DNA from 2 places in the Paenibacillus sp. FSL R5-0914 genome. Region 2 is predicted to be linked to the other one. Evidence: a T-box and tRNA genes for the amino acid it is inferred to sense, from the RefSeq annotation. Region 2 holds a T-box; the other holds one or more tRNA genes.
The links. A T-box is a leader RNA that pairs with one kind of tRNA and senses whether it is charged. The one in region 2 lies ahead of trpS (tryptophan--tRNA ligase), so its partner is inferred to be a tRNA-Trp.

Region 1: it encodes a tRNA-Trp, which carries the amino acid that the T-box ahead of trpS (tryptophan--tRNA ligase) is inferred to sense. The anticodon was not compared.

The regions. Positions count from the first base shown of each region.
Region 1 covers NZ_JBBORH010000001.1:1,825,396-1,841,673, forward strand. The annotation lists gene MKX60_RS08065 (GNAT family N-acetyltransferase) at 99-569, shown strand; gene MKX60_RS08070 (DUF4097 family beta strand repeat-containing protein) at 616-2,526, shown strand; gene MKX60_RS08075 (Fur family transcriptional regulator) at 2,653-3,084, shown strand; gene MKX60_RS08080 (glycosyl hydrolase family 18 protein) at 3,327-5,048, shown strand; gene MKX60_RS08085 (DUF2614 family zinc ribbon-containing protein) at 5,164-5,529, opposite strand; gene MKX60_RS08090 (nucleotidyltransferase-like protein) at 5,657-6,535, shown strand; rRNA gene MKX60_RS08095 (16S ribosomal RNA) at 6,964-8,521, shown strand; rRNA gene MKX60_RS08100 (23S ribosomal RNA) at 8,755-11,683, shown strand; tRNA gene MKX60_RS08105 (tRNA-Asn) at 11,744-11,819, shown strand; tRNA gene MKX60_RS08110 (tRNA-Ser) at 11,823-11,915, shown strand; tRNA gene MKX60_RS08115 (tRNA-Glu) at 11,933-12,007, shown strand; tRNA gene MKX60_RS08120 (tRNA-Val) at 12,063-12,138, shown strand; tRNA gene MKX60_RS08125 (tRNA-Met) at 12,156-12,232, shown strand; tRNA gene MKX60_RS08130 (tRNA-Asp) at 12,259-12,336, shown strand; tRNA gene MKX60_RS08135 (tRNA-Phe) at 12,344-12,419, shown strand; tRNA gene MKX60_RS08140 (tRNA-Thr) at 12,440-12,515, shown strand; tRNA gene MKX60_RS08145 (tRNA-Tyr) at 12,521-12,606, shown strand; tRNA gene MKX60_RS08150 (tRNA-Trp) at 12,614-12,687, shown strand; tRNA gene MKX60_RS08155 (tRNA-His) at 12,724-12,799, shown strand; tRNA gene MKX60_RS08160 (tRNA-His) at 12,840-12,912, shown strand; tRNA gene MKX60_RS08165 (tRNA-Gln) at 12,934-13,008, shown strand; tRNA gene MKX60_RS08170 (tRNA-Gly) at 13,015-13,089, shown strand; tRNA gene MKX60_RS08175 (tRNA-Cys) at 13,102-13,175, shown strand; tRNA gene MKX60_RS08180 (tRNA-Leu) at 13,190-13,268, shown strand; gene MKX60_RS08185 (AraC family transcriptional regulator) at 13,402-14,151, opposite strand; gene MKX60_RS08190 (BMP family ABC transporter substrate-binding protein) at 14,478-15,617, shown strand; gene MKX60_RS08195 (ABC transporter ATP-binding protein) at 15,720-16,278, shown strand, end outside.
Region 2 covers NZ_JBBORH010000001.1:1,968,837-1,985,114, forward strand. The annotation lists gene MKX60_RS08655 (stalk domain-containing protein) at 1-18, opposite strand, end outside; gene MKX60_RS08660 (NAD kinase) at 176-979, opposite strand; gene ylbJ (sporulation integral membrane protein YlbJ) at 1,056-2,318, opposite strand; gene MKX60_RS08670 (globin domain-containing protein) at 2,731-3,114, shown strand; gene MKX60_RS08675 (DUF2225 domain-containing protein) at 3,151-3,861, shown strand; gene MKX60_RS08680 (hypothetical protein) at 3,954-4,184, opposite strand; gene MKX60_RS08685 (YycC family protein) at 4,181-4,372, opposite strand; gene MKX60_RS08690 (M3 family oligoendopeptidase) at 4,491-6,290, shown strand; gene MKX60_RS08695 (O-methyltransferase) at 6,652-7,062, shown strand; gene MKX60_RS08700 (alpha/beta-type small acid-soluble spore protein) at 7,212-7,442, opposite strand; gene MKX60_RS08705 (aldose 1-epimerase) at 7,645-8,619, opposite strand; T-box leader at 8,754-8,993, shown strand; gene trpS (tryptophan--tRNA ligase) at 9,055-10,041, shown strand; gene MKX60_RS08715 (hypothetical protein) at 10,043-10,231, opposite strand; gene MKX60_RS08720 (metal-dependent hydrolase) at 10,340-11,341, opposite strand; gene cyoE (heme o synthase) at 11,584-12,516, shown strand; gene MKX60_RS08730 (SCO family protein) at 12,534-13,157, shown strand; gene MKX60_RS08735 (DNA primase) at 13,283-13,630, opposite strand; gene MKX60_RS08740 (MFS transporter) at 13,762-14,949, opposite strand; gene MKX60_RS08745 (hypothetical protein) at 15,220-15,657, shown strand; gene MKX60_RS08750 (transglutaminase domain-containing protein) at 15,719-16,278, shown strand, end outside.

The DNA.
Region 1 (16,278 bases), 140 kb from region 2:
ATAACGTTGTTTATACTTGGGGTAATATACTTATGTAATAAGCTAAGGGCTTGTCGGCAACGGCAGGCCCTTAGCGGCATATAAGGGGACTAGTAGGGATGAATACAATTATTAAGCTAAACCTCCAGGATGATAGTACCGTTAATGAACTATGGAGCCTCCAGCATAAGGCCTACCGGCTAGAAGCGGAGTTAATAGGGTTTCGTGAGATCCCACCGCTTATGGAGACGAGGGAGATGCTCAGCCACTCTAAAGAGGATTTTTACGGCTGCTTTGATGAAGATGAAGAACTGATGGGTGCTATTGCTATAGAAGAAGAATCCCCGGGCAAACTCACGATTACGCGGATGATGGTGGGACCGGACTTTTTCCGCAGAGGTATTGCAAGCAGTCTCTTGGAATATGTATTTGAACATTTTTCAGGGATGGAGCAATACATCGTATCTACGGGGAAGCTAAACCTGCCTGCCGTTTCTTTGTACAGCAAGCATGGTTTTGTACCTATGGGATCGCAGGAAGTTGCTCCCGGTGTGGAATTGATTGATTTTTATCGGAGTGGTTCACTTTGAAGAAGCATATACACAGACCCATGTTTACGAAAGGAGGAGCCGAGATATGACAAATGATTCTGCAATGCTCTCAGCGCAGGAAGAGCAGCGGGGTTCAGCCGATCTTGAGACTACGGAGAGTGAGATTCAGAAGAAGATAATCCCTCCACGTCCAAAACGGCGCCGCCGCAAACGCAAATTTATCGCTGGACTATTGGCAGCTCTCATCCCAGGAACTGGGCACTTATACTTTGGGCTTCTCCGCAAAGGAATTACCTTTATCTTCTTGATACTATTGGATATCTCAGCTTTAATTTATTTCTCATCCATTGGAATGCAGATTAATGTTCCGTTGCTTATTTTACTTGCACTAATTATTCCGGCGATATATTTCTATAATGTGTATGATGTACTGCAATCAGCGGACAAGATTCTCCGTTACCCTGAAGATCAAGAGCTTGATGATTCTGTGGCAAAAATAACTTCACCTCCTAAGCGTCGTAGTATCGTCAGTGAACCTGGTGTATCCTTTGGATTTCTACTTCTTTTAGGGGGAGCGCTTCTCATTCTGTTTCGCCAAAAGCCAGCATGGCTGCAATTTTTTATTGAGCATTACTCCGAAGTGGCCGTGTCTGCAGTTTTATTATGTGGTGGTATATATGTAGGAGCGAGAGAAATTGTCAGAGGAATCGTTTCGCGCAAAAAAAATGAGTCTCATAACCGGCGTGTAGGAAGATATACGGCATCGGTCTTGCTTATTGCTATGGCCATCCCGTTGTTTCTGGATTGGAGAGACGGGTCGGATTATATGCTTTTACTCTTGAAGTGGTGGCCGGTCATCCCAGTGTTATGGGGGATTGAGTTCCTGTTCATGTATTTCTTCTCTGGTCGTTCAGGCTCTGTACAAAAGGGAACAAGAATCAGATTGGATTTACGCGGCCTTTTATCTGCTATATTGCTTGCTGCGAGTGTGTTTATCGTTGCCGAACAAGAACATTACTTATATCTGTGGAAAAATGTGAGTCTCAACCTTACAGCAGCTGCAGTCGACTATGGCGAGGCGAAGGGAAGTAAATTCCAGAAGGCTCCGCTTATTGTTCCAGTGAAGCTAAATACAGCCAAAATATCCGTTGATGGTATTAATGGGGATATTTTATTGCACCGGGCTCCCGTAGATAATATTCAAATTACTACTACAGTTTGGGTAGATCAATTGGAAGGTCCGATGGCTGAGGCCATTTCGGAACAGTCCTTTGTGGATGTTGTTGAAGGACCAACTATAAAAATCACTTCAAACAGCAAGGCGTACGGAGAATCAGGTAAGCGTCAGCCGCGAATGGATTTGGACATTTCTTTGCCGGAAGACCGCCGGTTTAATCTCGATGTTCGCACTATGAATGGTGGGATCACCCTGCAGAACATAGAAGCGATCGAAGATATTTCGCTGGAAACGGGGAATGGAGAACTTATTCTTCATCGTATCTTTGGTAATGTGAAGGGGAAAACACTGAATGGAGCTGTGCGTGCGAGATCCGTCCAGGGCAGTGTTGATTTATCAACGAGCGGTGGCAATATGAATGCTTGGAATGTCACAGGAGCCTTGAAATTATCAACGGCAGTTGGCAATATCGGTGCAACCGGGAATGAAGCCGAGATCGATATTTCTAGCAAAAATGGTAATTTAGAGATTGATGGAGCCAGATCAAAGCTGCATGCAGAATCCTTGAATGGCATCATTGATGTTCGTTCGCATGAAGTCGGAGGAGACTGGGACATTTATAGTGCAGTTGGCGATATTCAATTGTATTTGCCGCAGTTAGGGAACTATAAGTTGAATGGCTCAAGTGGATATGGCGATATTATTTCAGATTTACCTACCTTAACCATTGATAAGAAGAAGATATCTGGTGAAGTGGGCACAGGTGAGTTCAAGATTCAGGTTGAGGGAAACAGCAACTTAAATGTGAGAGGTTATTGAAAAAAGTAATTTTTCTTATATAATAATGAATATAATGTATCGACTTCGTTGACAAGATTGAAAACCCAGTCTTACAATTATAAGAAATATTTCTTTTATTTTTAAATTTAAAAGGCGGTGACAGTCATGGGGAGTGGCGTACAACATGCATTGGAACAATTAAAAACAACAGGTGTCCGTATAACGCCCCAGCGTCATGCGATTCTTACGTATTTGATGGAAGCAATGAATCATCCTACAGCTGACGATATATATCGGGCATTAGAGCCTAAATTTCCGAGCATGAGCGTGGCAACCGTATATAATAATCTCAAGATGTTTATGGAAGCTGGCATGGTTCGTGAGTTGACCTATGGGGATAGCTCCAGCCGTTTTGATGCCAATGTGTCTGATCATTATCATGTTATATGTCAGAAATGCGGTAAGATTGAGGATTTCAGTTATCCTTCGCTTAGGGATGTAGAGCTGCATGCTGAGCAAGCTACAGGCTTTAAGATTACAGGATTGCGTATGGAGCTGCATGGATTTTGCAAAAGTTGTAGAGAGAAGCAGCATTAAGACTAGAATAGAACGGTATCAAGGCGATCTACCAAGTTATCACTAAACGTGCGAAATCCGAAAGCGGAGGACTCACGTTTTTATTTTTTTACAAATATAAGAACGACAACGTCATTTCTTCTTGAATATAACAATTTGTAGGATAAATGACTATTTTCTACTGGTTATACGAAACCAAGTGGATGTTATAATCGTAATGTTAGACTCTATTAAAAATCATATTATTATCTGGAGGATATATTTTGGACAGAAGACTGGGACAGAGGCGCGTCAAAAAGCGCGGAGGTTTTTTTAGACGTTTATTTGGACTTTTAATCATTGTAGCAGCAGCATATTGGGTAGTGTTTTATGTATTGCCAAATCGTCAGCACATAGATGTAGATTGGAAAGCTCAAGCGCACCCCATCTTTGTAAAAGGAGAGTATACAGGTTATTCTGCCTCGGGGACTGGGGATAGCATGTTATTACCATTACCATTGTTGCAAGAGTATGTGGATCCTTCCATTCGTTATGAAGAGAAGACGAAATCGGTCATCCTATCAACGGATAGTGAGCTCCTTTACATGCAGGAGGATAAAACCGATGCTAGTCTGAATAATCGTCCGCTGCAGCTGCGGTTAGCGCCTGAAGTAAAGGAAAAAGTGACCTACCTTCCTGCGGATGTATTAGAAGATCTATATGGGTTTGAAATACAGGAGGATACGAATACCGGAGCAATACTACTAATGACGGCAGGAGAGTCTGTCTCGCTAGGAAAAGTTAAAGGTGAAAAAGGCGACAAGTCAGTAGCTCTACGAAATGAGGCATCCATCCACGCACCTATAGTTGCGGATATGTCTCCTGGGGCAGTCGTGAATATTTGGAATGAAGAAAATAAGGACTGGCTGTTTGTACAATTAAGCAGCGGGTATGCAGGTTATGCCAAGGCAAGTGACATTGTTCGGGATGGTCAAAAGACAGTGGAACCGAAAAAATCCACGCCAACACGCGCTGAACGTAACTGGAAAGGGAAGTCAGTGAATTTGTATTGGGAGGCTGTTTACCAACGCAAACCTAACCCAGAAACCTTCGGTGAGCTACCAGGCGTTAACGTGGCTAGCCCAACCTGGTTTAGTATTATAGATGGTGATGGCAATGTGCGCAGTCAGGCCGACAGTGCGTATGTGCAGTGGGCGCATGGGCGCGGGTTAGAGGTATGGGGGTTGCTTAGCAATAGCTTCGATCCAGACATGACTACTGAGGCATTGTCCAGCTATGAGAAACGGATGAATGCAATCGTACAGATCTTAGAATATTCGGATTTATACAATTTGGATGGAATTAATATCGATTTTGAGAATGTGTATACGAAAGACGGAGAGAATGTCACTCAATTTATGAGAGAGCTAAAACCGATGGCTCAGGCTAAGAATCTAATCGTCTCCATAGACGTGACACCTAAATCCAATAGCGAGATGTGGTCAGCATTCCTTGATCGTAAGGCTCTTGGGACATTAGTCGATTATCTAATCGTGATGGCTTATGATGAACATTGGGCAGCTAGCCCTATCGCGGGCTCTGTTGCCTCCTTACCTTGGGTAGAGAATTCAATAAGCCGGATCATAGAGGAAGACAATGTGCCGCCTGAGAAGGTGATTTTGGGGATCCCATTGTACACCCGCATCTGGACTGAGGCTCAAGTAGATGGCAAGACAAAGGTAAGCTCCAAATCCGTTAGTATGAATGCCGTTGAAAAAATTATCAAAGAGAAGAAGCTAACTCCTACATTTGATAAGGCTGCTGGGCAGAATTACGTAGAGTACAAGGAAGATGGCGCTCTTAAGAAAATATGGATAGAAGATAAGGTTAGCTTAAAATCAAGAGTTGAGCTTGCTAAGTCCATGGGGCTTGGAGGCATCGGATCATGGAATCGCAGTTTTAGCAATCCATCAGCATGGGAAGCATTACAAGAGATTCATAAGTAATCATAATTTCATTTATAACAAACAAAGAGGCTCCCATATCGGGGGCCTCTTTGTTGTATTAACAAATATTTGAGTGCATTTTAACTAGTTAGTAATGAGCCTCTGTAAGGTGTGTTTAGTGGTTTAGTTGCTGATGCTCAAGCTGATCTGCAGTAATAGTAGCCTCAGCCCGATCCATAGTAAGAATGGTGTGGCAGAACATACAGCGGTCTGTTTTACCGAGCATCTTGGTCAGCTTGTGACACTCAGGGCACTCTAGCTGAACTGCACTCGTTGAGAGCATGCCAGCCCAGAAATAGATCGCAAGACTTGCCATCATGGAAATTAAACCGATTACAAGTCCGATTCCAGCGAATACTTTCCCAGTCGATCCCCAGAATACGATGCCTGCTGTACCCAAAACCATAAGTCCCATTCCGAGCATTGTGAGCAGTAATCCCCATGTGCGAAAAGCGTTGATCTTAGCCGTTTTAAACTTCATGAGTGTTTGCTCCTAACTAAATATAGTTGGGTTGTCCAGAAGGAACTGTCTTTCATATGTAGAATAATTATTATAACTGAATTATAACTGACTGGACGCAAATTCGCCAAATTTAATGGAGGGAAGCATGGAATTATCCAATGTAACTTTGTTGAGTGGAGAAACGTTTGAAGAAAATGTTTTAGGAGCTGTCGCTTTGCGGCAGAAAGGGAGTACTCCTTTTCAAAGCGCGCTACTTCACGATTTTGATATGGTTGTGTTAGTTTTACATGAGGAACAGGATTTAGAACATATTGTTCGCCACACCATTGCCGGTGACACACGGACCCAGTCAGTCCATATTGGCCTTTCCGCTTTGGAGCGGGCTGTCATGGCGGGAGATAATAACGAGCTCCTTACTAGTTTGATGATTGGGGAAGTGATCTGGGATCCCAAAGGAATACTAGGGGATATGCGCCGGGAGATTTTACAATTTGAAGGGCCTCTTAAGGAACGAGTTGAGTTCATGGAGTTTGCACGATTCTTGCATTTGTATGTGAAATCTAAACGGTATATAGAAGCTGGCTACATTATGGATGCATATAACTGTGTATTGATGGCTCTATATCATTGGGCAAGAATAGAAGTGAGTGAATCTGGTTCATTTCCAGAGCCGGCTGTTTGGGAGCAGGTTAAAAGTATGAACACTTCGGTCCATAAACTATATGAGGAACTAACCATCAGCACGGAGACCTTAGAGCAAAGAGTAGAGCTTGTTCTTCTAGCATGTGAATTTGGGATCATGTCCAAAATGACGGATTGTTGTGCATTGCTTTTCAATATTCTGAATAGTCGTAAGGAAGCGTGGAGTATAAAAGAATTACTACAGCATTCTGGCCTGTGTCAATTAGAGGCTGAGTTGCCCCTAGTTTTACGAAAGCTTGTTTCTCGTTCGCTAATCCGTGAGATTACTTTATGGGCTGACGGTCATGGGGGAGAGGGTCATGCGATCCGATATACCTTATAGAGAAGAAATTAGATGCAGGATTTGCCGGTAATCTATAGATAAAATAAGTTGGGATAGGGAGAGGCTGAGCACTCTCTTTTTTGTTTGCCCGCTATTATGATGCGCTCATATTTATTCTAATAAATTTATGGTTGACTCTTTCCTAGTTCATGTGTTAAATTATAACTCGTCCCTCTGACACAGAGATGTGCTTTCGAAAACATTCGAAAGACAACCGAAAAAAGAAATTAAAAAAAAGGTTGACTAAAACGAGGGCGCTGTGATATATTATAAAGGTCGCTGCTGAACAACACAACGACGAAATAAACAGCTTGATCTTTGAAAACTGAACAACGAGTGAGTGGGAAATCACGAAAGTGAAATCCAAAATTAGAGAATTAATTTTCTCGTCAGATGTTTCAAAATGAGCATATCGCTCTTTTCAATACTAATTGGAGAGTTTGATCCTGGCTCAGGACGAACGCTGGCGGCGTGCCTAATACATGCAAGTCGAGCGGAGTTATTTTGAAAGCTTGCTTTCAAAATAACTTAGCGGCGGACGGGTGAGTAACACGTAGGCAACCTGCCCCTTAGACTGGGATAACTACCGGAAACGGTAGCTAATACCGGATAATTTCTTTTTTCTCCTGAAGAAAGAATGAAAGACGGAGCAATCTGTCACTGAGGGATGGGCCTGCGGCGCATTAGCTAGTTGGTGGGGTAACGGCCCACCAAGGCGACGATGCGTAGCCGACCTGAGAGGGTGAACGGCCACACTGGGACTGAGACACGGCCCAGACTCCTACGGGAGGCAGCAGTAGGGAATCTTCCGCAATGGACGAAAGTCTGACGGAGCAACGCCGCGTGAGTGATGAAGGTTTTCGGATCGTAAAGCTCTGTTGCCAGGGAAGAACGTCCGGTAGAGTAACTGCTATCGGAGTGACGGTACCTGAGAAGAAAGCCCCGGCTAACTACGTGCCAGCAGCCGCGGTAATACGTAGGGGGCAAGCGTTGTCCGGAATTATTGGGCGTAAAGCGCGCGCAGGCGGTCATTTAAGTCTGGTGTTTAAACCTTGGGCTCAACCTGAGGTCGCACTGGAAACTGGGTGACTTGAGTACAGAAGAGGAAAGTGGAATTCCACGTGTAGCGGTGAAATGCGTAGATATGTGGAGGAACACCAGTGGCGAAGGCGACTTTCTGGGCTGTAACTGACGCTGAGGCGCGAAAGCGTGGGGAGCAAACAGGATTAGATACCCTGGTAGTCCACGCCGTAAACGATGAGTGCTAGGTGTTAGGGGTTTCGATACCCTTGGTGCCGAAGTTAACACAGTAAGCACTCCGCCTGGGGAGTACGGTCGCAAGACTGAAACTCAAAGGAATTGACGGGGACCCGCACAAGCAGTGGAGTATGTGGTTTAATTCGAAGCAACGCGAAGAACCTTACCAGGTCTTGACATCCCTCTGAATCCACTAGAGATAGTGGCGGCCTTCGGGACAGAGGAGACAGGTGGTGCATGGTTGTCGTCAGCTCGTGTCGTGAGATGTTGGGTTAAGTCCCGCAACGAGCGCAACCCTTAACTTTAGTTGCCAGCAAGTAATGTTGGGCACTCTAGAGTGACTGCCGGTGACAAACCGGAGGAAGGTGGGGATGACGTCAAATCATCATGCCCCTTATGACCTGGGCTACACACGTACTACAATGGCCGGTACAACGGGAAGCGAAACCGCGAGGTGAAGCCAATCCCATCAAAGCCGGTCTCAGTTCGGATTGCAGGCTGCAACTCGCCTGCATGAAGTCGGAATTGCTAGTAATCGCGGATCAGCATGCCGCGGTGAATACGTTCCCGGGTCTTGTACACACCGCCCGTCACACCACGAGAGTTTACAACACCCGAAGTCGGTGGGGTAACCCGCAAGGGAGCCAGCCGCCGAAGGTGGGGTAGATGATTGGGGTGAAGTCGTAACAAGGTAGCCGTATCGGAAGGTGCGGCTGGATCACCTCCTTTCTATGGAGAATCGTCTTCTGCAATGAAGACATTCAAATCGGAAGTTAAACTTCCAAAATCTCAGGTTTAGGCCTGTTACTCACTCGTTGCTCAGTTTTGAGAGTTTAAGCTCTCAAGTAAGACTTGATCCTTGAAAACTGGATACCGAAACGAATTTGCGTTTTAGAACATCTTTTAGCAACTTGTGCAAACAAGTAAATGTTATTAGTGAGATTTTTCTTAGGAAAAATCAAGGTTAAGCTAATAAGAGCACACGGAGGATGCCTAGGCGCCAGGAGCCGACGAAGGACGTGGCGAACAACGAAACTGCCTCGGGGAGCTGTAAGCAAGCTTTGATCCGGGGGTGTCCGAATGGGGAAACCCAGCTGTGGTAATTCGCAGTTACTCATCTCTGAACACATAGGAGATGTAGAGGCAGACCAGGGGAACTGAAACATCTAAGTACCCTGAGGAAGAGAAAACAATAGTGATTCCGTCAGTAGCGGCGAGCGAACGCGGAACAGCCTAAACCTAAGAGCTTGCTCTTAGGGGTTGTGGGACGTCTCACATGGAGTTACAAAGGAATATGGTAGGTGAAGAGGTCTGGAAAGGCCCGCGATAGAGGTAAAAGCCCTGTAACCTAAACTGTGTTCTCTCCGAGACGGATCCCGAGTAGTGCGGGGCACGTGAAACCCCGTATGAATCCAGCAGGACCATCTGCTAAGGCTAAATACTACCTGGCGACCGATAGTGAAACAGTACCGTGAGGGAAAGGTGAAAAGCACCCCGGAAGGGGAGTGAAATAGAACCTGAAACCGTGTGCTTACAAAAAGTCAGAGCCCTATTAATGGGTGATGGCGTGCCTTTTGTAGAATGAACCGGCGAGTTACGTTTAACATGCAAGGTTAAGTCGAGAAGACGGAGCCGCAGCGAAAGCGAGTCTGAATAGGGCGATTTAGTATGTGGACGTAGACCCGAAACCGTGTGATCTACCCCTGTCCAGGGTGAAGGTGCGGTAACACGCACTGGAGGCCCGAACCCACGCATGTTGAAAAATGCGGGGATGAGGTGGGGGTAGCGGAGAAATTCCAATCGAACTCGGAGATAGCTGGTTCTCCCCGAAATAGCTTTAGGGCTAGCCTCGGTATAAGAGTAGTGGAGGTAGAGCACTGATTGGGTGCGGGGTCCGCAAGGATTACCAAGCTCAGTCAAACTCCGAATGCCATATACTTATTGCCGGGAGTCAGACAGTGAGTGCTAAGATCCATTGTCAAAAGGGAAACAGCCCAGACCATCAGCTAAGGTCCCCAAGTGTGTGTTAAGTGGGAAAGGATGTGGAGTTGCACAGACAACCAGGATGTTGGCTTAGAAGCAGCCACCATTGAAAGAGTGCGTAATAGCTCACTGGTCGAGTGACTCTGCGCCGAAAATGTAACGGGGCTAAACACACCACCGAAGCTATGGCTAGATACGTATGTATCTGGGGTAGGGGAGCGTTGTATGTGGGTTGAAGGTGTACCGTAAGGAGCGCTGGACAGCATACAAGTGAGAATGCCGGTATGAGTAACGAAAAGATCAGTGAGAATCTGATCCGCCGAAAGCCCAAGGTTTCCTGAGGAAGGCTCGTCCGCTCAGGGTAAGTCGGGACCTAAGGCGAGGCCGAAAGGCGTAGTCGAAGGACAACAGTTTGAAATTACTGTACCACCGTAATCCGCTATGAGCGATGGGGTGACGCAGGAGGGTAGTGACGCGGACTGATGGATATGTCCGTCTAAGCAGTGAGGCTGATGTGTAGGCAAATCCGCACATCGTTAAGGCTGGGCTGTGATGGGGAGCGAAAATTACAGTAGCGAAGGTCATGATCTCACACTGCCAAGAAAAGCCTCTAGCCAGGAGAAGGTGCCCGTACCGCAAACCGACACAGGTAGGCGAGAAGAGAATTCTAAGGCGCGCGGAAGAACTCTCGTTAAGGAACTCGGCAAAATGACCCCGTAACTTCGGGAGAAGGGGTGCCCCGGTAGTGTGAATAGCACGAGGGGGCCGCAGTGAAAAGGCCCAAGCGACTGTTTAGCAAAAACACAGGTCTGTGCGAAGCCGCAAGGCGAAGTATACGGGCTGACGCCTGCCCGGTGCTGGAAGGTTAAGGGGAGTGGTTAGGGGTAACCCGAAGCTATGAACCGAAGCCCCAGTAAACGGCGGCCGTAACTATAACGGTCCTAAGGTAGCGAAATTCCTTGTCAGGTAAATTCTGACCCGCACGAATGGCGTAACGACTTGGGCGCTGTCTCAACGAGAGATCCGGTGAAATTTTAATACCTGTGAAGATGCAGGTTACCCGCGACAAGACGGAAAGACCCCATGGAGCTTTACTGCAGCTTGATATTGAATTTGGGTACGATCTGTACAGGATAGGTGGGAGCCGTAGAAATCGGAGCGCAAGCTTCGGTGGAGGCGCCGTTGGGATACCACCCTGATCGTATCTAGGTTCTAACCTAGTACCCTAATCGGGTACGGGGACCGTGTCAGGCGGGCAGTTTGACTGGGGCGGTCGCCTCCTAAAGAGTAACGGAGGCGTTCCAAGGTTCCCTCAGAATGGTTGGAAATCATTCGAAGAGTGCAAAGGCATAAGGGAGCTTGACTGCGAGACCTACAAGTCGAGCAGGGACGAAAGTCGGACTTAGTGATCCGGTGGTACCGCATGGAAGGGCCATCGCTCAACGGATAAAAGCTACCCTGGGGATAACAGGCTTATCTCCCCCAAGAGTCCACATCGACGGGGAGGTTTGGCACCTCGATGTCGGCTCATCGCATCCTGGGGCTGAAGTAGGTCCCAAGGGTTGGGCTGTTCGCCCATTAAAGCGGTACGCGAGCTGGGTTCAGAACGTCGTGAGACAGTTCGGTCCCTATCTGTCGTGGGCGCAGGAAATTTGAGAGGAGCTGTCCTTAGTACGAGAGGACCGGGATGGACGTACCGCTGGTGCACCAGTTGTTTCGCCAGAAGCATGGCTGGGTAGCTACGTACGGACGGGATAAGCGCTGAAAGCATCTAAGCGTGAAGCCCCCCTCAAGATGAGATTTCCCAATTAGTAAGACCCCTTGAAGACGACGAGGTAGATAGGTTGGAGGTGGAAGTGCAGTAATGCATGGAGCTGACCAATACTAATCGGTCGAGGGCTTATCCTATACTTAAAACGCAAATTCAATTCGGATTCAGTTTTCAGGCATCAAGCCTGGTATGAATATTCCCTGATAGCTCAGTTGGTAGAGCACTCGACTGTTAATCGAGTTGTCACAGGTTCGAGTCCTGTTCGGGGAGCCATATGGAGAGGTGTCCGAGTTTGGCCGAAGGAGCACGATTGGAAATCGTGTAGGCGCCACAAGCGTCTCGAGGGTTCGAATCCCTCTCTCTCCGCCACAAATTTTACTTAGTATGGCCCGTTGGTCAAGGGGTTAAGACACCTCCCTTTCACGGAGGTAACATGGGTTCGAATCCCATACGGGTCACCAAATTTTCACTTGATTTTACATAGTGGACTTTGGTACAATAACAATTGTTGTTTACGGAGGCTTAGCTCAGCTGGGAGAGCATCTGCCTTACAAGCAGAGGGTCGGGGGTTCGATCCCCTCAGCCTCCACCATATTCATTTAAGAACGACGCGGGGTGGAGCAGCCCGGTAGCTCGTCGGGCTCATAACCCGAAGGCCGCAGGTTCAAATCCTGCCCCCGCAACCAATTTTCATCAAGTAATTATATCTTTTGGAACCGTGGTGTAGTTGGCCTAACATGCCTGCCTGTCACGCAGGAGATCGCGAGTTCGAATCTCGTCGGTTCCGCCATTTTCTTGGCTCGATAGCTCAGTCGGTAGAGCAGAGGACTGAAAATCCTCGTGTCGGCGGTTCGAATCCGTCTCGAGCCACCATATAGTATACAACTTAATATGCCGGTGTAGCTCAATTGGTAGAGCAACTGACTTGTAATCAGTAGGTTGGGGGTTCAAGTCCTCTCGCCGGCACCATCTTTGGGGGATTAGCGAAGTGGCCAAACGCATCAGACTGTAAATCTGCTCACGTACGTGTTCGGTGGTTCGAATCCATCATCCCCCACCATTTTTTTAGGGGCATAGTTTAAAGGTAGAACAACGGTCTCCAAAACCGTTGGTGTGGGTTCAATTCCTGCTGCCCCTGCCAATCTTTATCTAAAGTCTTTCTCTAAAGTTTAATATGGCGGTCGTGGCGAAGGGGTTAACGCACCGGTTTGTGGATCCGGCATTCGTGGGTTCAAGTCCCATCGGTCGCCCCATTTACTTTAAGAAGAACAGCAACAATATTAGTTTAATATGGCGATTGTGGCGAAGTGGTTAACGCACCGGATTGTGGTTCCGGCATTCGTGGGTTCGAGACCCATCAGTCGCCCCTTTTATTTTAAAATGTTATTGGGGATTAGCCAAGCGGTAAGGCAACGGACTTTGACTCCGTCACGCATAGGTTCAAATCCTATATCCCCAGCCATTTTATGCGGACGTGGCTCAGCGGTAGAGCATCGCCTTGCCAAGGCGAGGGTCGCGGGTTCGATTCCCGTCGTCCGCTCCAAAGTTTTCATATGGCGCCATAGCCAAGTGGTAAGGCAAAGCTCTGCAAAAGCTTTATCCCCAGTTCAAATCTGGGTGGCGCCTCCATTAAGTTCATATGTGCCGGCGTGGCGGAATGGCAGACGCGCTCGACTCAAAATCGAGAGGGAAACCGTGGAGGTTCGAGTCCTCTCGCCGGTATATCAAAAAGGTTTGTAAAGTTGCTTATACAAGCAACTTTACAAACCTTTTTTCTTTGTCTTTGAGCTTTTATTCTTAAGCCGTTGAATTAGAGGCGTCTCTAATCAACGGCCTTTTTGTGTGGAATGTTGTTTTATTGACTGCTTAGTCGGAATGCTCGTGGGGTGAGACCAATTTCACGTTTAAACATATTGCAGAATTGGGCGTCATTCACAAACCCAGCAGCAGCTGATACTTCAGAGATATGCATTTGGGTATGTTGCAAGAGAGACTTTGCATAATCCAGACGTTTCAATAGTAGATAGCGCAGAGGTGAAGAACCGAATCGCTCTTTAAATAAATGGCGGAAACGATCATAGCTGTATCCAGACATCTCTGAAAGTGTTGCGACCGATAGCTTATGGCGGTAATGCTCATTCATATAGTTTAGAACATATTGGACTCTGTCTTCCGTTGGTGATTGAAACCCAGAGGCGCTAAGAAGCCGTATCAGATGAACAGTGATTTCGCTCATTTGAAGGTTCAATAGTTCAGAGAATCCATCTTGTTTGCGCGTAAACTCTGCTTTCATTCGAAGCAAGATCTGTAGAACAGTATGGTCTTTATCATCTTCATATACGCCTTGCAAATTCTCCATATTTGGGTGATTTGAATGGAAGCCTACAAATAGTATAGTAGCATCCTCGCGATGATTCTCGTCATGTTTATGATTGGGTGGTATCAGCGCGAATGAAGAAGAACGAAAATGATAACTTCGCGAACCTACATTGGTAGTTCCTAATCCGTTTAAATAATAGACTAGTTCATAACATTCATGCTGGTGTGGTGGAATATAGGTATTAACCTCATGTGCTGCATTTACAATATATAGAACACGATCCATGATGAGCCTCCAATAATTATGTTTTAGCCGAATCGCACAAAATTATGACCGAAATCATATAATTATTTTCATTAATATTTGATATGATCGTATCAAGAAATCCGAAGATTAGCAACCTGACTGGCCATCTCGTTCGGAAATTAGTCGGATTATTCGTAAAAATTATAATTTTCTCTCTTTTTTTGAGTGTATTCGTTAAAATCATTAAATTTTTGACAATGTTACATGAAAAATGAGAGTTTCCATCTAAATCGTGAAATATACAACGGACTAAGAAGGAGAATCTCTCAAATTACTAACCAACTATAAATAGGGGGAATAGAAAAATGAATAAGAAAGTTCTTTCTTTGTTGTTACTAGTAGTAATGGTAATGGTCACAGCCTGTGGAAATAATACGTCGAGTAATGGATCTTCCGCGAATGCAGGATCTAACGCAGCTGAAGGTGGAGAAACAGGTTCAGGGGATAAACTCAAAGTTGTACTTCTGATTCCAGGAACGCTTGGAGATAAATCTTTCTTTGACTCTGCGAATAGCGGTTTGCAAAAGGTTAAGGATGAGCTGGGTGCAGAAACAAAAGTTGTAGAAATGGGTGTCGATAAAACGAAATGGGAGCCTACGTTTAACGATATCGCCGCTGAGGACTGGGATGTTATTATTTCTGGCGGATCGGAAATTACAGAGATGTTTAATGCAACGGCTGAATTATATCCTGACAAAAAGTTCATTAACTATGATACCGATATAGATGAAGCACCAGAGAATATGTACAACATGTCTTATGCAACAAATGAAGTATCTTTTCTAGCAGGTGCTGTAGCGGCGCTAGCTACACAATCGGATATGGAAAATGCTAATCCTGAGAATGTGATCGGTTTTGTAGGCGGCATGGACATTCCAGGAATTAACGCTTTCTTGGTAGGCTACATTCAGGGCGCTCAATATGTTGATCCTGATGTGAAGGTCGCAGTATCATATGCTGGTGATTTCGTTAACCCGGCTAAAGGCAAGGAGCTTTCGCTGATTCAATATAACTCCGGTGTGGACGTTATTTTTAACGTGGCTGGGGGCACAGGTCTTGGAATCTTTGACGCAGCTAAGGAGAAGAAGAAATATGCTATCGGTGTAGACTCCGATCAGGCGATGTTGCTTAACGATACAGATAGCGAAAAAGCAAACTTGATCGTTACTTCTTCTATTAAAAAGATTGATAGTGCTATTCTGGGTGCCGTGAAGAGATTACAAGACGGTACACTTGAGATGGGTAAACGTGATGTGTTGAGCTTTGTAGATGATGGTGTAGGCATTGCAGAGAATGAAATCTATAAAAATATCTTTCCTGCCGATCTTCAGGCTAAAGTTGAAGAAGTGAAGCAAAAGCTGATCAATAAAGAAATTACAGTAGATAACGCGATGGGAATGGAAACCTCTGAAGTAGAAGCCATTCGTAACGCAGTTAAGCCTTAAGTATAGCTATAAAGTGATAAACCTACAGTTGGAGATTCTTCTTTTAGAAGAATTCCAGCTGTATATTTTTGCAGACCTCCAAGTCGAAAGGCGTTGAGACCTATGAACAAAGCTCTGCTGGAAATGCGGGGAATTACCAAGGTGTATCCCAATGGTGTCGTTGCAAATAAAGACGTGCATTTTTCTTTACGTGAGGGAGAAATTCATGCGATTGCGGGCGAGAACGGCGCTGGTAAATCAACTTTAATGAAGATCATGTTCGGCATGGAAGAGCCTAGTGAAGGTGAAATCTTTATCAAGGGTGAAAAAGTGAAGCTGCAATCTGCTCAGGATGCCATTGATAGAGGGATTGGTATGGTTCACCAGCATTTTATGCTGGTCCCTTCTTTTACAGTAGCAGAGAACATGGTGCTGGGCATGGAACCTCGTAAGGGCGTCGGCATCAATTATGCAGAAGCTGTACGCATGACCGAAGAGACTGCGAAGAAATACAATCTGGCAGTGGATCCAAAAGCAAAAGTGGAGGATCTCACGGTTGGTATGAAGCAAAAGGTTGAAATTCTGAAGGCGCTGCTGCGTGGTGCAAAAATCCTCGTTCTGGATGAGCCGACCGCAGTGTTGACCCCACAGGAAACAGAGGAATTGTTCCGGGAGCTTAAGC
Region 2 (16,278 bases):
GGATAAAAATCTTTTCAACAGTACTCTCTCCTTTTATGTAACTCTTTGTAAAATAGCCTCATTATACCATTTGGCTTCTCTCTCAGTCTATCAGTTGGTGTTAGTTTTGTCACACAAAAAAGCCGGAGAAATGGATATCTCCAGCCACTGAAAATCGTTGGATCGAAGGTTAATCTTAAACTAAAAAAGCTTCACGTACACGGTTCCAGAACGGAAAAGGACGGTACCTGGCGAAACTGACCTTCTTGTCCGATACTTGGCAGCGTACTGAAATCAGATCATCTACTGGGATATTGTTATGATCTATCGTGAGTAGTAAGCGCTGATCCTTACATGAAAGAATATCGCAATGGTGATGCTTCGGCAGTAGTAATGGCGACCCCATTGTTCGAAATACGCGGTTGTTAATTGAGGCGATTTCGGCAATCTGCAGCGCTTCTATAGATGGGTGAACCATGGCTCCCCCAAGGCTTTTGTTATAGGCCGTGCTACCAGAAGGAGTAGAAATACAAAGCCCATCACCCCGGAACATTTCGAAGGTAACATCATTGATGTCAACTTGAATCATTATAGTTCCATCTACCCCTTTAAGGGTAAATTCATTTAGGGCAATGTGGGACGAAGAACCGGATTTCTTGTGAATTTCCAGCTCAAGCAACGGATATTTCACGATACGAGGTTTCTGAGGCTCAGAATCCTCGGTTCCGCACATGTAGTCGATTAAGGTGGGTAGCTCTTCCGCTTGCCAGTCCGCATAGAAGCCTAAGTGTCCTGTGTGCACACCTACGAAGGCTAGATTGGGGATTTGATCGATAAAGGTATGAAAAGCGTGCAGCATTGTGCCGTCTCCGCCAATAGAGATGACGATTTCGGGAGACTCGGCATCCAGTTGCAGGTCCCGCTCCGCCGCCAGCTTGTGAAACTGCTCGGCAAGTTTGATTGATAGTTCATCACCGCGGTCCAGAACATAATATCTCAAGATGTACAGGCTCCTTTTGTATAATTCAGTCATACACCGATCATAATCAATCTTGACCCGGAACACAATATGTTAATCAACTTCGCCGTACCCATCGAATCATTGTCATGAATACAGGGATAAGCAGTGAGACTAGAATTGCAGCAGTTAATAATAGACTCAGCAGGGCGAGGCTTGCCGTGATCCCTGAGGCAGAAGGAGTAAAGGCAGCAGAGGCTGGTAATGATACCCATGTGGTAGACAGCCCTGTGTTCATCACAGGGTTCCAGAGCAGCAAGACCAATCCTGATGCGAGTATGGCGTGAATTAGCCGTGCAGTCAAAAATGGCAGATACCGCAGCCCGGTACCGTTCAGAATACTTGCCACCTGGGCATGTACAGATAATCCGCCCCAAGAGAGAATGAAGGCAGCTGCCGCTACCTTGAACTGAAGCGGGATGGAAGCTGCGGCTTCACCTGCTGAACGGGCACCGATTGTCACCTCAAAGAATCCGCTAATGAGAGCCTGAGCTAGTTCTGGAGGACCACCTACAAGGGACACAAGATGTCCGGTCATGTTAAAAAGGGAGGATAGGATACCGGCACGGGCTAGCAGTTCCATTAGCACATTGAAGAATACAACCAAACCGCCTACGACAATAATAAGCTTTAGCGAGGACTGGATTGCTCCCTTTAATAGCTCCCCAAAGCTCCGTCCATCTTTGCGCCGAGCCTCCTCCATGGCAAGAAGTGCTGCATGGATTCTTCCAAAACCTTTTTTGGCTGGAACAGAGAGGGCAGTAGAACTAGTTATGGATGGGTCTTGGGAGGGGGATCTCTGTTCTTTGCGTCCATGGAACGACATTAGCAAGCCAACAATCAAACCGCTCCCATAGTGGGCGAGGGCTAGGATGAGCCCCAACGATGCGTCTCGAAAGAAACCAACGGATACTGCACCTAACAGAAAGATTGGGTCAGAGGAGGTTGTGAAAGCGACTAATCGTTCGCCCTCTACTCTGCTAATCAGATTCTGTTCCCGCAGCTTAGCGGTTAATTTAGCGCCAACAGGATATCCTGATACATATCCCATCGCAGCGACAAACCCGCCGCTACCTGGTATACCAAAAAGAGGGCGCATCAATGGATCGAGCAGTGCACCGAAGAGATGAACGATCCCTAGGCCTAGCATGATTTCGGATATGACGAAGAATGGAAATAGGGAGGGGAATAACACATCCCACCAGATGGCCAGGCCTCGTAAGGCTGCGCCAAGGGATGCCTCCGGATGAAGCAACATCAGCAGCATACAGCCTGCCAATGTTAATCCCAGCAGTGGGCCGCCAATCTTTTTAAAAGTCATAATTAACGCCTCCTGATCTATGGTTAGATGTATGCGAAAAGAAGGACAAACAGCACAAAAAAAATAAAGGAAGCGGTTACATAATTCGGTGCTTTTTCGTTCGGAATATGATATTATGTAAATAAGAAATGCACCCTCTGTTACAAGAATAAATGGGATGGAGTGATGGCGATGAGCGTTGTAGCCGGAGTTCTCGTTTGTGCTTTTGTATATGTGATCCGGGTCTCTCTCGTCCCTTCAGGTGATGAAGAATTTCGGACCTACTGACAATAACCTCCAGGCGCTAAACTATAGTTTAGCGTCTTTTTTCTGCCGTTTAGGGGCACTTTCGACGGATATCCGAGCCGTGCTTTTTTTTGGTATAATAAAGTAAGAAACGTTTCATTAATATGGAAGAGAGCTGGTAACCTCAATGAATCCAAATGAGAGTATATATGAGAACCTAGGAGGAGCTGAGGCGCTACATCGTTTGGTGGAAGTGTTCTATGCCAAAGTGCAGCTTCATCCGCAGCTGGGTCCGTTATTTCCTGAAGACATTTCTCCTGTTCTGGAGAAGCAGTATCAATTCCTGACACAGTTTTTTGGCGGTGGCCCATTGTATTCAGAACTGCATGGACATCCCATGATGAGAGCAAGGCATATGCATATTCCCATTACTCCAGAACGTGCTGAAGAATGGTTGCAGTGTATGAAAGAGGCGCTTGAGGAGACCGGCGTAGAAGAGCCGCTACGTTCGTTCGTGCTTAGCCGTCTTGCAGGTCCCGCACATCATTTTGTTAACATGCCCCAGGAATAATAAGGGACAGGTTGATCCTGAAAGGAATGAGAGTACTTGCCAGAGTTAATACCCCTATATTCTATTAAGGTCAAATGTTGCAATTGTGAACATGAATTTTCAACCTCTCGCGTACGCCCTAGCCTAAAAAAGGCTATCCGCCGCGATGCTGATTTTTGCGCATATTACAAAAACGAGAATCCGGATTATTATGTTGTACGTGTCTGCCCGAGTTGTGGGTTTGCCTCTACAGAAAATTCAGCGGACAAGCTGACGGATCTGCAGCGAAAAGCATTTAATGAACAGGTAGGAAAACGATGGAAGAGCCGTGACTTTGGGGATAAACGAAGCTGGGAAACTGCACTTGAGACCTATAAACTGGCGCTTTTATGCGCTCAAAGTATTAACGATAAGGATCGAATTATTGCAAGTCTGCTTCATCACATTGCCTGGTTGTATCGATATCAAGGGAATACGGAACAGGAACAACGCTTTTTGCGCTATTCATTAGCTGAATATGTGAAGGTATACGAAAAAGACGGAATAGCTGGCAATGATGCCCGGCTCATGTATCTTATCGGCGAACTTAACCGGCGCATCGGAGAGTTCTCTGTGGCTGTAATGTGGTTCTCACGCCTGATTAATGATCAGAAGATTATGGATGCTGCGATGATTCGAGCTGCCAGGGAGCAGTGGGTTGTGCTAAGAGAGCAAATGCGCGGCGAAGCTGTAGATATTGATGCCGATGGATTGCCTTCAGGTTCTTAAAGCTTCACGAACAACAAAAAGCGCAGAAGAGAGTAATGCTCTCGTCTGCGCTTTATAAAAATGGTAAGATTGGGATTTAGATGACCTTCTATTTATCGGACTGCCCGATCGAATAGGAGGTAATCTCCGTCGTTATCTACAACTGTGGGACTGGCGCTGCAACATGGGAAGACAAGTAGTTTTTTCTTGCCGTCACGAACGATTTGCAACTCTTTTGGCTTCATAGGGAGAAGAACATTCTCCGAGTTGCAGAACGGGCAATACTGCACATACATATCGCCTAAAATAATGTCATAAGGCCAGGTATGACTAAAAGGAATCATTGTGAATCCTTCCCAGAAGGAGACTCTTCATTTCCATCCTCAGCTTGCGGTGAATTCTGCTTTTTGGATAGCTCAGCTATTTTTTGTAGCAAAATATGTTGGGGCATATGCATCAAGTGTTCCAGTGGAACGCCTAGTTGCTTGGATAACGTTATGGCTGTTTCCGGTGAAATTTGTAGTGGCTTCATATGGATGCCCTCCTAAAGTTTATCGGCTATGAATGTTCCGGTATCGTTATTCACTTTACCACGGTGTTAATTCAATTACAAAGAAAACGAAATGAGAGCAAAGGAATGGTGAGAAGACATGAAACAACCATTATCACTGACTTGGGAACTTGATTCCATATTTCCTGGAGGATCGTCCTCTACTGAGTTAGAAAGCTTTTTAAAGAATCTTGAACAAGATATTGCAGCCTTACAGGGTCTGGTGAAGAATGCTGTAGCTCCAACGGATGTTGAATCTACAAAGGCGCTGGACGAGGTTATAGAACTGCTTCAGAGCTGTTCAGGAAGACTTGTGGAGGTCTCTTCCTTCGCAGACTGTCTGGGCGCTCAGAATCAAATGGACAAAGGTGCGGTAAGACTGGCGGCTCGAGTGACAAGTATGCGTGCCGGATTCGAAGGCATTAGCTCACAATTCAGTAATGTGCTTCGTCAGACTACAGACAAGGTATGGGCAGAGTGGATGGCACGTCCGGAGATTGCTCCATTAACGTTCGTGCTGAGCGAGAGCCGTGACTTGGCCCGTGAGAAGATGAGTCCAGAGTTGGAAAGCTTAGCGCTAGAACTAGCCGTTGACGGATATCATGGATGGAGCGGGCACTATGATACGATTGTAAGCTCGATTAAGATCCCATTTGAGGATGAAGAAGGAACAAAGCTGCTCTCCGCAGGTCAAGCTTTTAACAAGCTGGATGATCCAGATCCGAAAGTACGTCAATCCATGTTCCATAAATGGGAAGAAGCATGGACCGAAGCAGCAGATAACTGTGCGGATACCTTGAATCACTTAGCAGGCTTCCGTCTGAAGCTCTATAAAGGAAGAGGTTGGGAAGATATTCTGAAAGATCCGCTAAGCATCAATCGTATGTCACAAGATACTTTGAATGCGATGTGGGACGTGATTACGAATAGCAAGCCTGCACTCGTGACCTATCTTCAGCGTAAAGCTAAGCTGCTTGGACTGGATGCTCTTTCCTGGGTAGATGTCGAAGCGCCAGTGGGTAAATCTTCAGGTAAAATCCCATATGATCAGGCCGCTAAAGATATCGTTACCCAGTTCCGCAAATTTAGTCCGAAGATGGCAGAGTTTGCAGAGCGTGCTTTTGATAATAACTGGATTGAGGTTGAGGATCGTCCGGGAAAACGTCCTGGAGGTTTCTGTACATCCTTCCCTGAGAGTAAGGAATCGCGGATTTTCATGACTTATAGCGGTACAACTTCCAATGTTTCAACCTTGGCACATGAGCTGGGACATGCTTATCATTCTTACTTGCTGGATGATCAACCTGTATTTAATCAGAACTACGCTATGAACGTTGCAGAGACTGCTTCAACCTTCGCAGAGGTCATTGTATCTGACGCTCAGGTTAAAGCCGCTGGCAACGCTGAAGAGAAACTGGCGTTGCTTGAAACGAAAATTCAAAACAGCGTAGCTTTCTTTATGAACATTCACGCTCGGTTCTTATTCGAGACTCGTTTTTATGAGAAACGTAAGGAAGGCCTTGTAAATGCTGAGGAGCTGTCTGAATTGATGGTGGAAGCACAGAAGGAAGCCTTCTGTGGGGTGCTTTCGGAATACCATCCTCATTTCTGGGCTTCTAAACTGCATTTTTATATCACAGATGTGCCGTTCTATAACTTCCCTTACACCGTTGGCTACATGTTCAGCACAGGCTTGTATCGACTGGCTCTGCAAGAAGGAGCGTCCTTTGCAGACAAATACGATAGCTTGTTGCAAGATACTGGTGTGATGACTTTAGAGGATTTGGTACTTAAGCATCTGGGTGTGGATCTTACGAAGCCGGACTTCTGGCAAGGCGCTACAGATCTGATTGTAGCTGACATTAATGAGTTCTTGGAGATGACGGAGCAATTAGTTTGAAAAAGTCTAAACTAAGACAAATTTAGCGGTAGAAAAAACAACAATTTTTCAGCATGAACACGCAAAAGTCCCTGATACAGGGGCTTTTTTTAATGATAAAATGTCGAAAAATCACGATTTATAAAAAGAAATATGCGATTAATCTATGGATTTCGCGCATCTATAGGGATAATAACCCAATTTTGCCGAATAATGTTGTTTGCCATTTGTTAGTAACCTATAATGAGTCTTAAGCCTTATATAAGGCACGCTAGAGTCCCACTTGGCTGAACTCACAAAAATAAGCAAGCGCTTACGAAGTCAGTTCTGCGAAGTGCACTCAAATCAAGCTATGCTCACAAAACTTTTAGGAGGAGAAGTAATGCTTAAGACGGAACAATTATCATTAGCGAGACAGATGGATATGGTGTTTAAGGAGCTGCAGGAAGAATTATCGGGATTAACTTCTGGTACGGTTTTTGTGCAAATACGAAATAACATGATCGGAAAATTCGGGATACGACATAATCCTCTTTTTGGGCGAAGCGGGGGATTCACTGATGCAAAAGAAGGGATGACAGATGGACAACAGTCTTCTTTTCGACTAATGGCACTGGAAAGCCTGAAATACAAGCGGCGTTGGACGCATGGTGAGATTTCTTATGAATTCGCCATTAGACAGGGAATGGTGATTGTAGATGCTACATTGGAGTCCAATTATAATATGGCGAATCTAATGATTCGATCACCTCGTAATGCCTTTGCTGAAAGTTCCGAACAGTTTTTTGGTTAAGCGTTGTTTACATAAAATTTCAATAATTGTGAAAATCAAAAACCCTCCCACAGCTTCAGAAAGAAGTGTGAGAGGGCTCGAAAGCTACTCGACTTTAGGCTTTATGCTTGATATCGCCCTAGCCGGATAAAACACTTAAGATAACGTTGTTACTGACGACCAGACAGTTGTTGTTCTGCCAGTTGTACTAGACGTTTAGTGATGTAACCGCCCAGAGAACCAGTTTCGCGAGAAGTGTAGTTCCCGTAATAACCGTCAGCTGGGATCGTTACTCCAAGCTCCTGTGCTGCTTCATATTTCAACTGTTGCAATGCCGCAGTTGCTTGAGGAACGACCAGGTTATTGGAACGGCTGCTACGACCTTGACCTGCTTGACCCATGTGTGTCACCTCCTTCGCCCGTTGTGAAGATAGTATGAGCGCTAAGAGGTTAATTCATGCATCACTTCGAAAGGTTTTAAGGATGGTAATTATTAGTGAAATAAAAGTGAGGATAGAAATCCTTTATTACTAGGGATTACACAAAAAAATCGGTCTTCCCTTACGTAATCGCAAGGCAAGACCGATATAATGTATATCTGCTTTAAATCTCAGGATAGATCATTTCCAGCACGGTGGATAGATTCTGACTCTGACCGGGTTCTACCGTTAAAAGACCTGTGAAGGAAGCATCCTCGGATACATTCGGTGCATTCGCGAGCCATGTATAGGGCTCAATACACAGAAATTGATCAGCCGGTCCTTTGGTATATAGCACCCAGTGACGGAATAGATTCTCGTCAGCAGTATAACGAAGGCCATAACCATCATCGCGTAATAATAAGGCTTCTACAGGCTGTTTTTCTCCAATACGTAGAGCAGTATCAAAATTAGTTCCCTGCATGTTCATTCCGGTGTTCAAGGCTTCCAGATCACCAAGTGGAATCAGATTGCCGCTAGGGAGCAATTCATCGTTCAGTTCATAAATACTATTTACTGGGAGCTTAAGATTCCAGCGCTCAGGTTCTCCATCAATCATAAACCAGGTGTGATAACCGATCCCAAAAGGAATTCGATGATCTCCAAGATTTGTAACCTTTAAAGTTTGGGTAAATCGGGCTTCCTGAAGCCTAAACGTCATTTCGAATTTAAGTGGGATAGGGAATTGCTCCATCCAGTGAGGATCATCTTCCGTTCGGAATTCAGTAGTGACCGCGCAACCATCCTCATCTTCTTCAATATCGCTGACACACCAAGCCTGAGTTCGGTGTAGACCATGAATATGATTGTCATTAGCGGTATTCTGGTCAAATTGATAACTTGTACCCTCGAACTGAAATTGGCCCTTGCGAATTCTTCCGGGTGGAATTAATAGCGGCATGCCAAAATGGTAAGGTTTTTGCATAAAGAAAGCTTGATCGCTTTCATCAGGCCGCCGTAGAATTTCCCGTTGTTTCTTGACATCAAACAATGAAATCACGTTATTTCCTAGTCGCGGCAAAAGCGTGACTTCCAGTTCACGGCTGTGCAAAATATAAGTATCATAACCGCCCCACTGCCCTTTGGTCACCTGTTTCATGAGATATGCTCCTTTATCGTAACTGTAATCGAATAGAACATGGATAACCTTATCATAACAGATTTATACGGTAGTGGTTAAGTGATTTGACAACTTCTCTTTATGGTTCTATGATGAAGGCATTAATTCATGATGATAATGTGATGACGGGGACAAGTAGGCAGGTATTGCACCTTCAGAAAGCCGGTGGTTGATGCGAACCGGTAGGACAAACCTGATGAATGGACCCCTGAGCGCCGAGCTTGAACGGGAGCTAAATGCCCTAGTAGACCGGCCGGATCTTCCCCGTTAACGGAAGACTAAGGCTGTTTTCTTCTTGTCTAAACAAGATTAAGCAGCGAATAAGGGTGGCACCACGGTCTCACGTCCCTTGCGGATGGGGCTTTTTTTGCGTTCTCGGAAACTTAGAAATGACATCAAACGGAGGTCTATATTATGAAAAAAGTAATGTCAGGCATTCAGCCAAGCGGTTCACTTACACTGGGGAACTACATTGGAGCACTGAAAAATTTTGTGAAGCTGCAAGATGATCATCAATGTTTCTTTATGGTTGTCGATATGCATGCAATCACTGTAGCACAAGATCCTGCGGCACTTCGTGAGCAGTCAGAGTCCGTAGCGGCCCTCTTTATTGCAGCAGGAATTGATCCTGCACGTTCTAATGTCTATATGCAGTCGCACGTGCCACAACACGCTGAACTGGGCTGGATCATGACGACACTTACAGCAATGGGCGAGCTGGAGCGTATGACCCAGTTTAAAGATAAATCATCAGGTAAAGATTCTGTTGGCGCTGGTTTATTCGTCTATCCTTCCTTGATGGCAGCAGATATTCTTGTTTATAATGCGGATCTTGTGCCAGTTGGAGAAGATCAGAAACAACATTTGGAGCTGACTCGTGATTTAGCTGGCCGCTTCAATAATCGTTTTGGCGAATTCTTTACCATTCCGGAGCCGTACATTCCAGAGGTGGGTGCACGTATTATGTCTCTGGATGATGGCACCAAAAAAATGAGCAAGAGCAGTGCTAACGCAGGCAGCTACATTGCTCTGTTAGATTCACCGGACGTAATCCGTAAAAAAATCAGCCGTGCAACGACTGATTCAGGACGTGAAGTAATTTTTGATCCAGCTAATAAGCCAGAGATCAGTAATTTGATGAGTATTTATTCCGAATGTTCTGGAATGACACTGGGGCAAATTGCCGATCGTTATGAAGGGCAAATGTATGGCGGCTTTAAGAAAGATCTTGCTGAAGTGGTTGTAACTACGCTTGAGCCTTTACAACAAAGATATAATGAAATTCGTAGCTCGGGTGCGATCACAGATATTCTTGCAGAAGGTGCTGATCGTGCGCGCATTGTTGCAACAGAGACGCTGAATGGAGTTAAAGAGCGAATGGGATTTCTGCCAGCTCGTTAATCTAATCAACGCTTAGGCTTTCCTGTTTGCGTCTGATCTTGGCCTTGAGGATAAATCCCCAGCCAATATTCATAACACAGAGAAATCCGAGCAGAAGTGCCAACCAAAAGCTATAACTGATCGCGATTGAAGCGGCAGTAAGAATAAGAATAGAAGAACAAGCGAACCAAAGTGAAAGTCCTTTACCCATTAAGAGAGCCTTCCTTTCTATGTCTGCTAAAATGAATCCCGGAGTATGATGATAATACTCCGGGATTTTTTGTGATTATAGAATAGATCTCTGCGTAAGTCTACAGTTTCATCGTAAAGAACCAGGGTCAATGGAAAATCGTTTGTCGAGCTTCTCGCTGCTAAGCCAACCTACATAAGTATTTAAAGGTCGATATTGATTGTCCATCACTAATACAGCCACAAATGGGTATTGTTTGCGATGTAAATAACGTACGTCCCCCCAGCGAACCATATATCCTGAAGGAAGTTCCTCGACTTCGGCTACTGCATAAGAGGTGAAGTATAGAAAGGACTGAATATCAGGGTGCGACTTGGATATCTCCACAGCGGGATGAGTCGAGCATACAGCATGTTTGAACCATTCCAGTCGGTTATTGACTAACTGCCCAACATCATAGCTACCATCTTTTTTCACTTTTACTACGTTCCAGCGCTTTAGTGAAATTGTAGGGATTACAATATAACGTTCGCCGGCACTATGATGTAAATCCTTAAGCTTAATATTACGCGTGAGACGTGCGTGAACGACGGTTCTCCAAATATAATAAAGAATAGTACAGGCATACAGCGTAATAAATAAAGGTTGCGGTGGAACGATACCGGTGATCCAGAGAAGGATGGCTGCGATATGGCTACCAAATATAAATGGATCAAAAATGTGGATGATGTTCCATGCAATCCATTTCTCCGTGAATGGACGTGCAGCCTGAGTGCCATAGGTATTAAATAGATCAGAAAATACGTGAACACCTACACCAATGAAGCTCCAGAGCGCAATATGGCTTAGAGCTTGGAAATCAGTAAAACCAAATAAGGGCCCTAACACGAAGGAAATCAGCGCGGGCCACAGAATTAGAAAGGGTAGGGAATGTGTGATTCCTCGGTGATTTCGAATATACATTGCATTGTCCTTCAGTCGAAGCGCAGTATCGGCATCAGGAGCCTGAGAGGCGAGCACTGTTGCCAGCATAACAGCCCCGGCCAGTTTCGGATCAGAAGCAACGATGGGATCAACGAAGGAAAGCCCAGCTAAGCCTAGGCCCATAACTAAATGTGTAGCAGTATCCATTGGTCAGTTCTCCTTTGTTGTTCGGAAGTTCTCTATTTAATAATTACCCAAATACAGCTCTGGTTATTAAGGGGATTGAAATAAATACAAAATAAATATTGTCACGTAATTGTCGAATTCATGAACTTACTGTTCCATGACTGTCAAAGTCTTCACGGGTTTGTTATGATAAAGTTAACAGCGAAGTTAAAAAAACTTCGGTTAGAACGTTACATGTTCGTTTAGAAGGAGGATCATTAGGTGTGGACAATCATATAACATTTCAAGCTTCTTCCGACTCTGCAGCCATGTCTGCAAAATCTCCACCGGAAGGTGCTAGCTGGCGTGATTTCATTGCAGTAACAAAACCCGGTATTATCCGATCTAACCTTATTGCGGCCTTTGCGGGATATTGGCTGGCCTCGGGTTGGGATGTTCATTACGGCAGATTAGTTCTGACTCTGCTCGGTACAATGCTGGTTATGGCTTCAGCCTGCGTTTTTAATAACTATTTCGACCGGGATCTGGACATGAAGATGGAAAGAACCCGTGAACGGGGGCTTCCTACAGGACGACTGAAACCAAACACTGTATTATTATACGCCATTGGGCTTGGTATTGCAGGTTTGATCGTGCTGTTTGCTTTTTCAGGTATGCTTGCCGGTCTGTTTGGAATTGTTGGCATGTTCGTTTACGTAGTAGTATACACGCTTTGGTTGAAGCGGACATCAACATGGAGCACCTCCGTAGGTGCGATTTCTGGAGCAATGCCCCCGGTAATTGGTTATGTTGCGGTTTCAGGAACGGTTGATCTAGGCGCTTGGCTGATCTTTGCCATGTTGTTTCTATGGCAACCCCCTCACTTCTGGGCGTTGGGCATTAGACGTAAAGAAGAATATAGAGCGGCAGGATTTCCATTACTACCTGTAGTTAAAGGAACGCGACGTACGAAGTTTCAGATGATTCCTTATGTAGCCCTTTTGCTGCCTATTCCAGTGTTAATGTACGCCTATGATTACGCAGGCATATTTTTTCTAATCATTTCATCAGCGTTGTCCTTGGCTTGGTTAGTATTGACCTTGATGGGCTTTAAGGCTAAAGATGATGAAGTCTGGGCGAAGAAGAATTTCCTCTTCTCCATTAACTACCTGACAGTTAGTTTGATCGTACTTGTATTGAATACGATTCACGGTTAAGAAGAGGGAGGGTATACGTGTCCGTGCAAACCTTTAAGCGTTATAAATGGACTTGGCTTCTGCTAATACTTGCTTTGATTATGGCTGGTTATCTGGCAATTAACTCTTTGAATTTAGGAAAAGAAAAATTGCCAGTAATCGGAGAAGTGCAGGACTTTTCTCTTGAAAATGTGAATGGAGACCAGGTTACTCTGGCTGATACACAAGGTAAAGCACGGCTGGTATACTTCTTTTTTACACAGTGTCCGGATGTATGTCCTATAACTACGTTTTTGTTATCTCAGACACAGAAGATTCTGGTCGAGGATGGCAGTTTTGGTAAAGATACGGGTTTTGTCTCTATCTCTTTTGATCCGAAGAATGATACTCGGGAAGCTATTAAGGCTTTTGCAGACCGGTTTCAGGCGAATTATGATGGATGGTATTTCTTGCGGGGGGATCAGGAAGAAGTTCGTAAGTTAGCGACGGATTCTTTTAAAGTACTAATCGCAGGGAATTCCAAAGAAAATTTCGTACATGCCAACCGTATAGCGTTAGTTGACCGAGACAATCAACTTCGTGCATTGTATGACGCAGGAGATACGGAGAACGTAACTCCTGAATTTCTTGCCGATCAGCTGACGAAATTGGCTCGGGAATAGAATATCAAACATTAAAAACGCCTTTTTCGAATCCCTCTTTATTGAGCGGATAACGAAAAAGGCGTTTTTTTAAATATACGATAGTATAAGTTTCATGCTATACATTATCCTTATACTTGTTTCAGCTAAAATGGAAGTGGTTCAGGGTAGATGATGAAATCTTCTAATCCGGCTTTTTCGAGCTGAGTGATGTTGTATTCATCAGGCGTACCTTCCACACCAGCATATCCGCGACGAGTATAAATATGATCGGCATCAGGGAAGGCATCCCGGAGCACACTGCGTATTTTTTTGCCAGAGCTATCGTTATCCAAATAAAGGTATACTTCTCCATCTCCTACTTGTTGCCGGAGGGATTCTAATTTTAGTGTATTTAATGTACCAAAGGTACATAGGATTTCTACTTCCGGTACCAGCACGCGCCGTAATCTGCTGCGATCGTTCTTACCTTCGACAATAATCGTTATGGACATTAGCTGACAATCACCTCCGGGAATGGGTCTAAGCTTCAGGCTCATTATAGTTTACCGAAGGATCGTCATTTTTAACAACTGTTTCTGCAAGAAAGTCTTCATTCCCCGGGAAATGTCGTAAAAGCAAAGAATCATGCGGCTCGCCCGTTCCATTTGGAAGTGAGGTTCGATAGTTTACCAGTGTTTTTAGGTGGAAGAAGAAGCAATGCTACCATTAGTAGTAGAAAGGCTATGAAGTAAGGAGAAACGAAGGACCTTAGCTGTCCAGCAGCCACGGGCCCAGCGAATGCACCAAGTGACATGGCTATCGACTGCATGGAGAAAGTCCGACCCATTCGCCCAGGGCCACCGAGACTAATAAAGAGTGATGCCATTGCAGGAAACAACACTCCTTTGGCTGCGCCGAGCATAAAAAGAATCGCAGCAGTCGGAATCCTGTGAAATGAAGCGAGTGCAAAGAAGCTGATGGCCATTCCCAGTAATGCCGCTGCTATTCTTCCCCCCGGAGAAAGACGGTTCAGGAAGAGCATGCTGAGCGTTACCAAAGCACCTAAACTGAGGAGTGACAGTAGTATACCAGTGGAAAGAATACTGTTGCTCCCTGTTTGAGATAGTGGGAGCTCGAAAAAGAGAACGCCTTGTGAACAGGAAACGAAAAAAGGTAAAAGGTAATACCGTTTGGATACCAGTTCATCATCTTTCGTTGGTATAGAAGGTTTATCTGGAACTTTTAATGCTGATGGCGCTGAGCTTAGCGGCTTTAATATATGTCTCGAAGGCGCAGGTACACTAAAAAAAGCCATGATTCCTGTTGCGATAAGGAGCCATCCAAGTGTGGTGAAGGTGCCAGAGTAGCCGGCTTTTGCTACGATAAAAGCTCCTGCAGCAGGCGATACAACTGAAGCTAACGTATGAACGATACCATGTCCGGACATATATTTACCCTGCTCTGTGGCATCCGATGACAAAGAAGCGAGTAACGTCATACAGGCTGGAGAGAGGAAAGCGAGCACGAATCCACTTGCTGCTCTTAGCATTAGCAGATGCCATGGAAGCTGTACATGAGCTTGCAGCAGTAGGATAGCTCCCGCTGCGACAAGGCTGAAGACGATGTAGCGGCGGGAGCCATTACGATCGACGAGTACGCCTGCAAGCAGATTGCCGGGAAGGTGGGTCAACGAGTACATGCCCATCATCCAGCCAATAAAGGTGGGTCCCGCACCAAGAGAGATGGCAAAGGGCGTAAGGACGGGATACTGAGCATGTAAATCGAAGAACGCCAAAAAGAGAAATAAGTATAGCCACAGCGCAGTTTTCACAGGGAAACACCTCCGAGAGCCACCTACAGCACAAGTGAATGCAGGACGGCGTAATAATGAAGAACCAATTCTTAAGCACTACTTGTACTTTACGTGGGACAGAGAGGGCTTATACCGCTTTTTTAATTCCGCTAGTAGGTATACCTTTTACGGAGGGTGGAACCATGAATTATGATGGGTATTCATGTATAATAATTAATATTGGCGTTATGTCTATGGGAAGAGAGAATCCTTGGGACGAAACTAGGCGATAGGGGTGTTGTGAGATTGATGGATCCAGAGGTATGGTCACAGTTTATAAGGGAAAATTGGCTAGTTATTGTAATTGCGCTTGTCCTGCTGTTTGCGGTTGTTAATTTGGTTAAAACCGTTCTGAAATGGGCGATTGTCATTGTGATCGTTGTAGGTTTGTTCATCTATAGTGGTGTTACAATGGACCAAATTGGTAACGCTGTGAATAAGGTGGCAGATGGAACGGTAAGCACGCTGAAGAAGGAAGCGCAAGAGGTTATGCTTAAAGAAGCGCAGGATGCGAAGTACACTTCAAATGGAGACGGGACCTTTACGATTACAACGCCGAATATTGAAGTGAAGGGCGCAGCGGGTGAAGATAAAGTAGAGGTTACTTTCCGTGGTGTGAGTCTTGGAAAGTGGAGTGTTACAGATACGACAAAAACATTTATAGAGGAAGCCCGAAAACATCAATAACAGGCTTGGACTCAAAAATATAACAAGCGAGCAAGCACGCGACTGAAAGGAGAGAGCGGATATGATAAACGGATGGATGACTAGTGTGAGTGATGCTAATATCATCTCCATCGCCCTCCTGCTGGTTGTAGTCTTCTCTCTATTGCAAGGCTGGAGCAGAGGTTTCTCAAGCGCTACCGGAAGATTATTTGGGCTGCTGGGAACAGGATTATTTACTATAGCATCTTTGGTATTAGCTATCCCAGCTGCGGCCTACCTCAATCCCTATGTAGAGACTTGGGCATTGGGTATTAGTCTTCCTGATACGAAGCTTACACAGTGGCAGCAAATTTATTATACGGCGGTGTCTGTGTTATCAGAATCACCGCTAGTTCGATTTCTATTGTTACTCCTGATTTCTTATCTGTTAATTCGTATGCTCTTAGGACTGTTATCCATGTTGCTTCCTTTTCCACAATTGCGGCGTACTAAGAAGTTTAAAGACAGAAAGATTACGCAGGTAAGCCGTATGGGAGGAGCAATGGTTGGATTAATTATCGGCTTAATGCGTAGTCTGGTAATTGTTCTCGCTCTTTTCATCTGTGTTGGATTAAATCCGGAGAGTGGATTTAGTCGTTATGT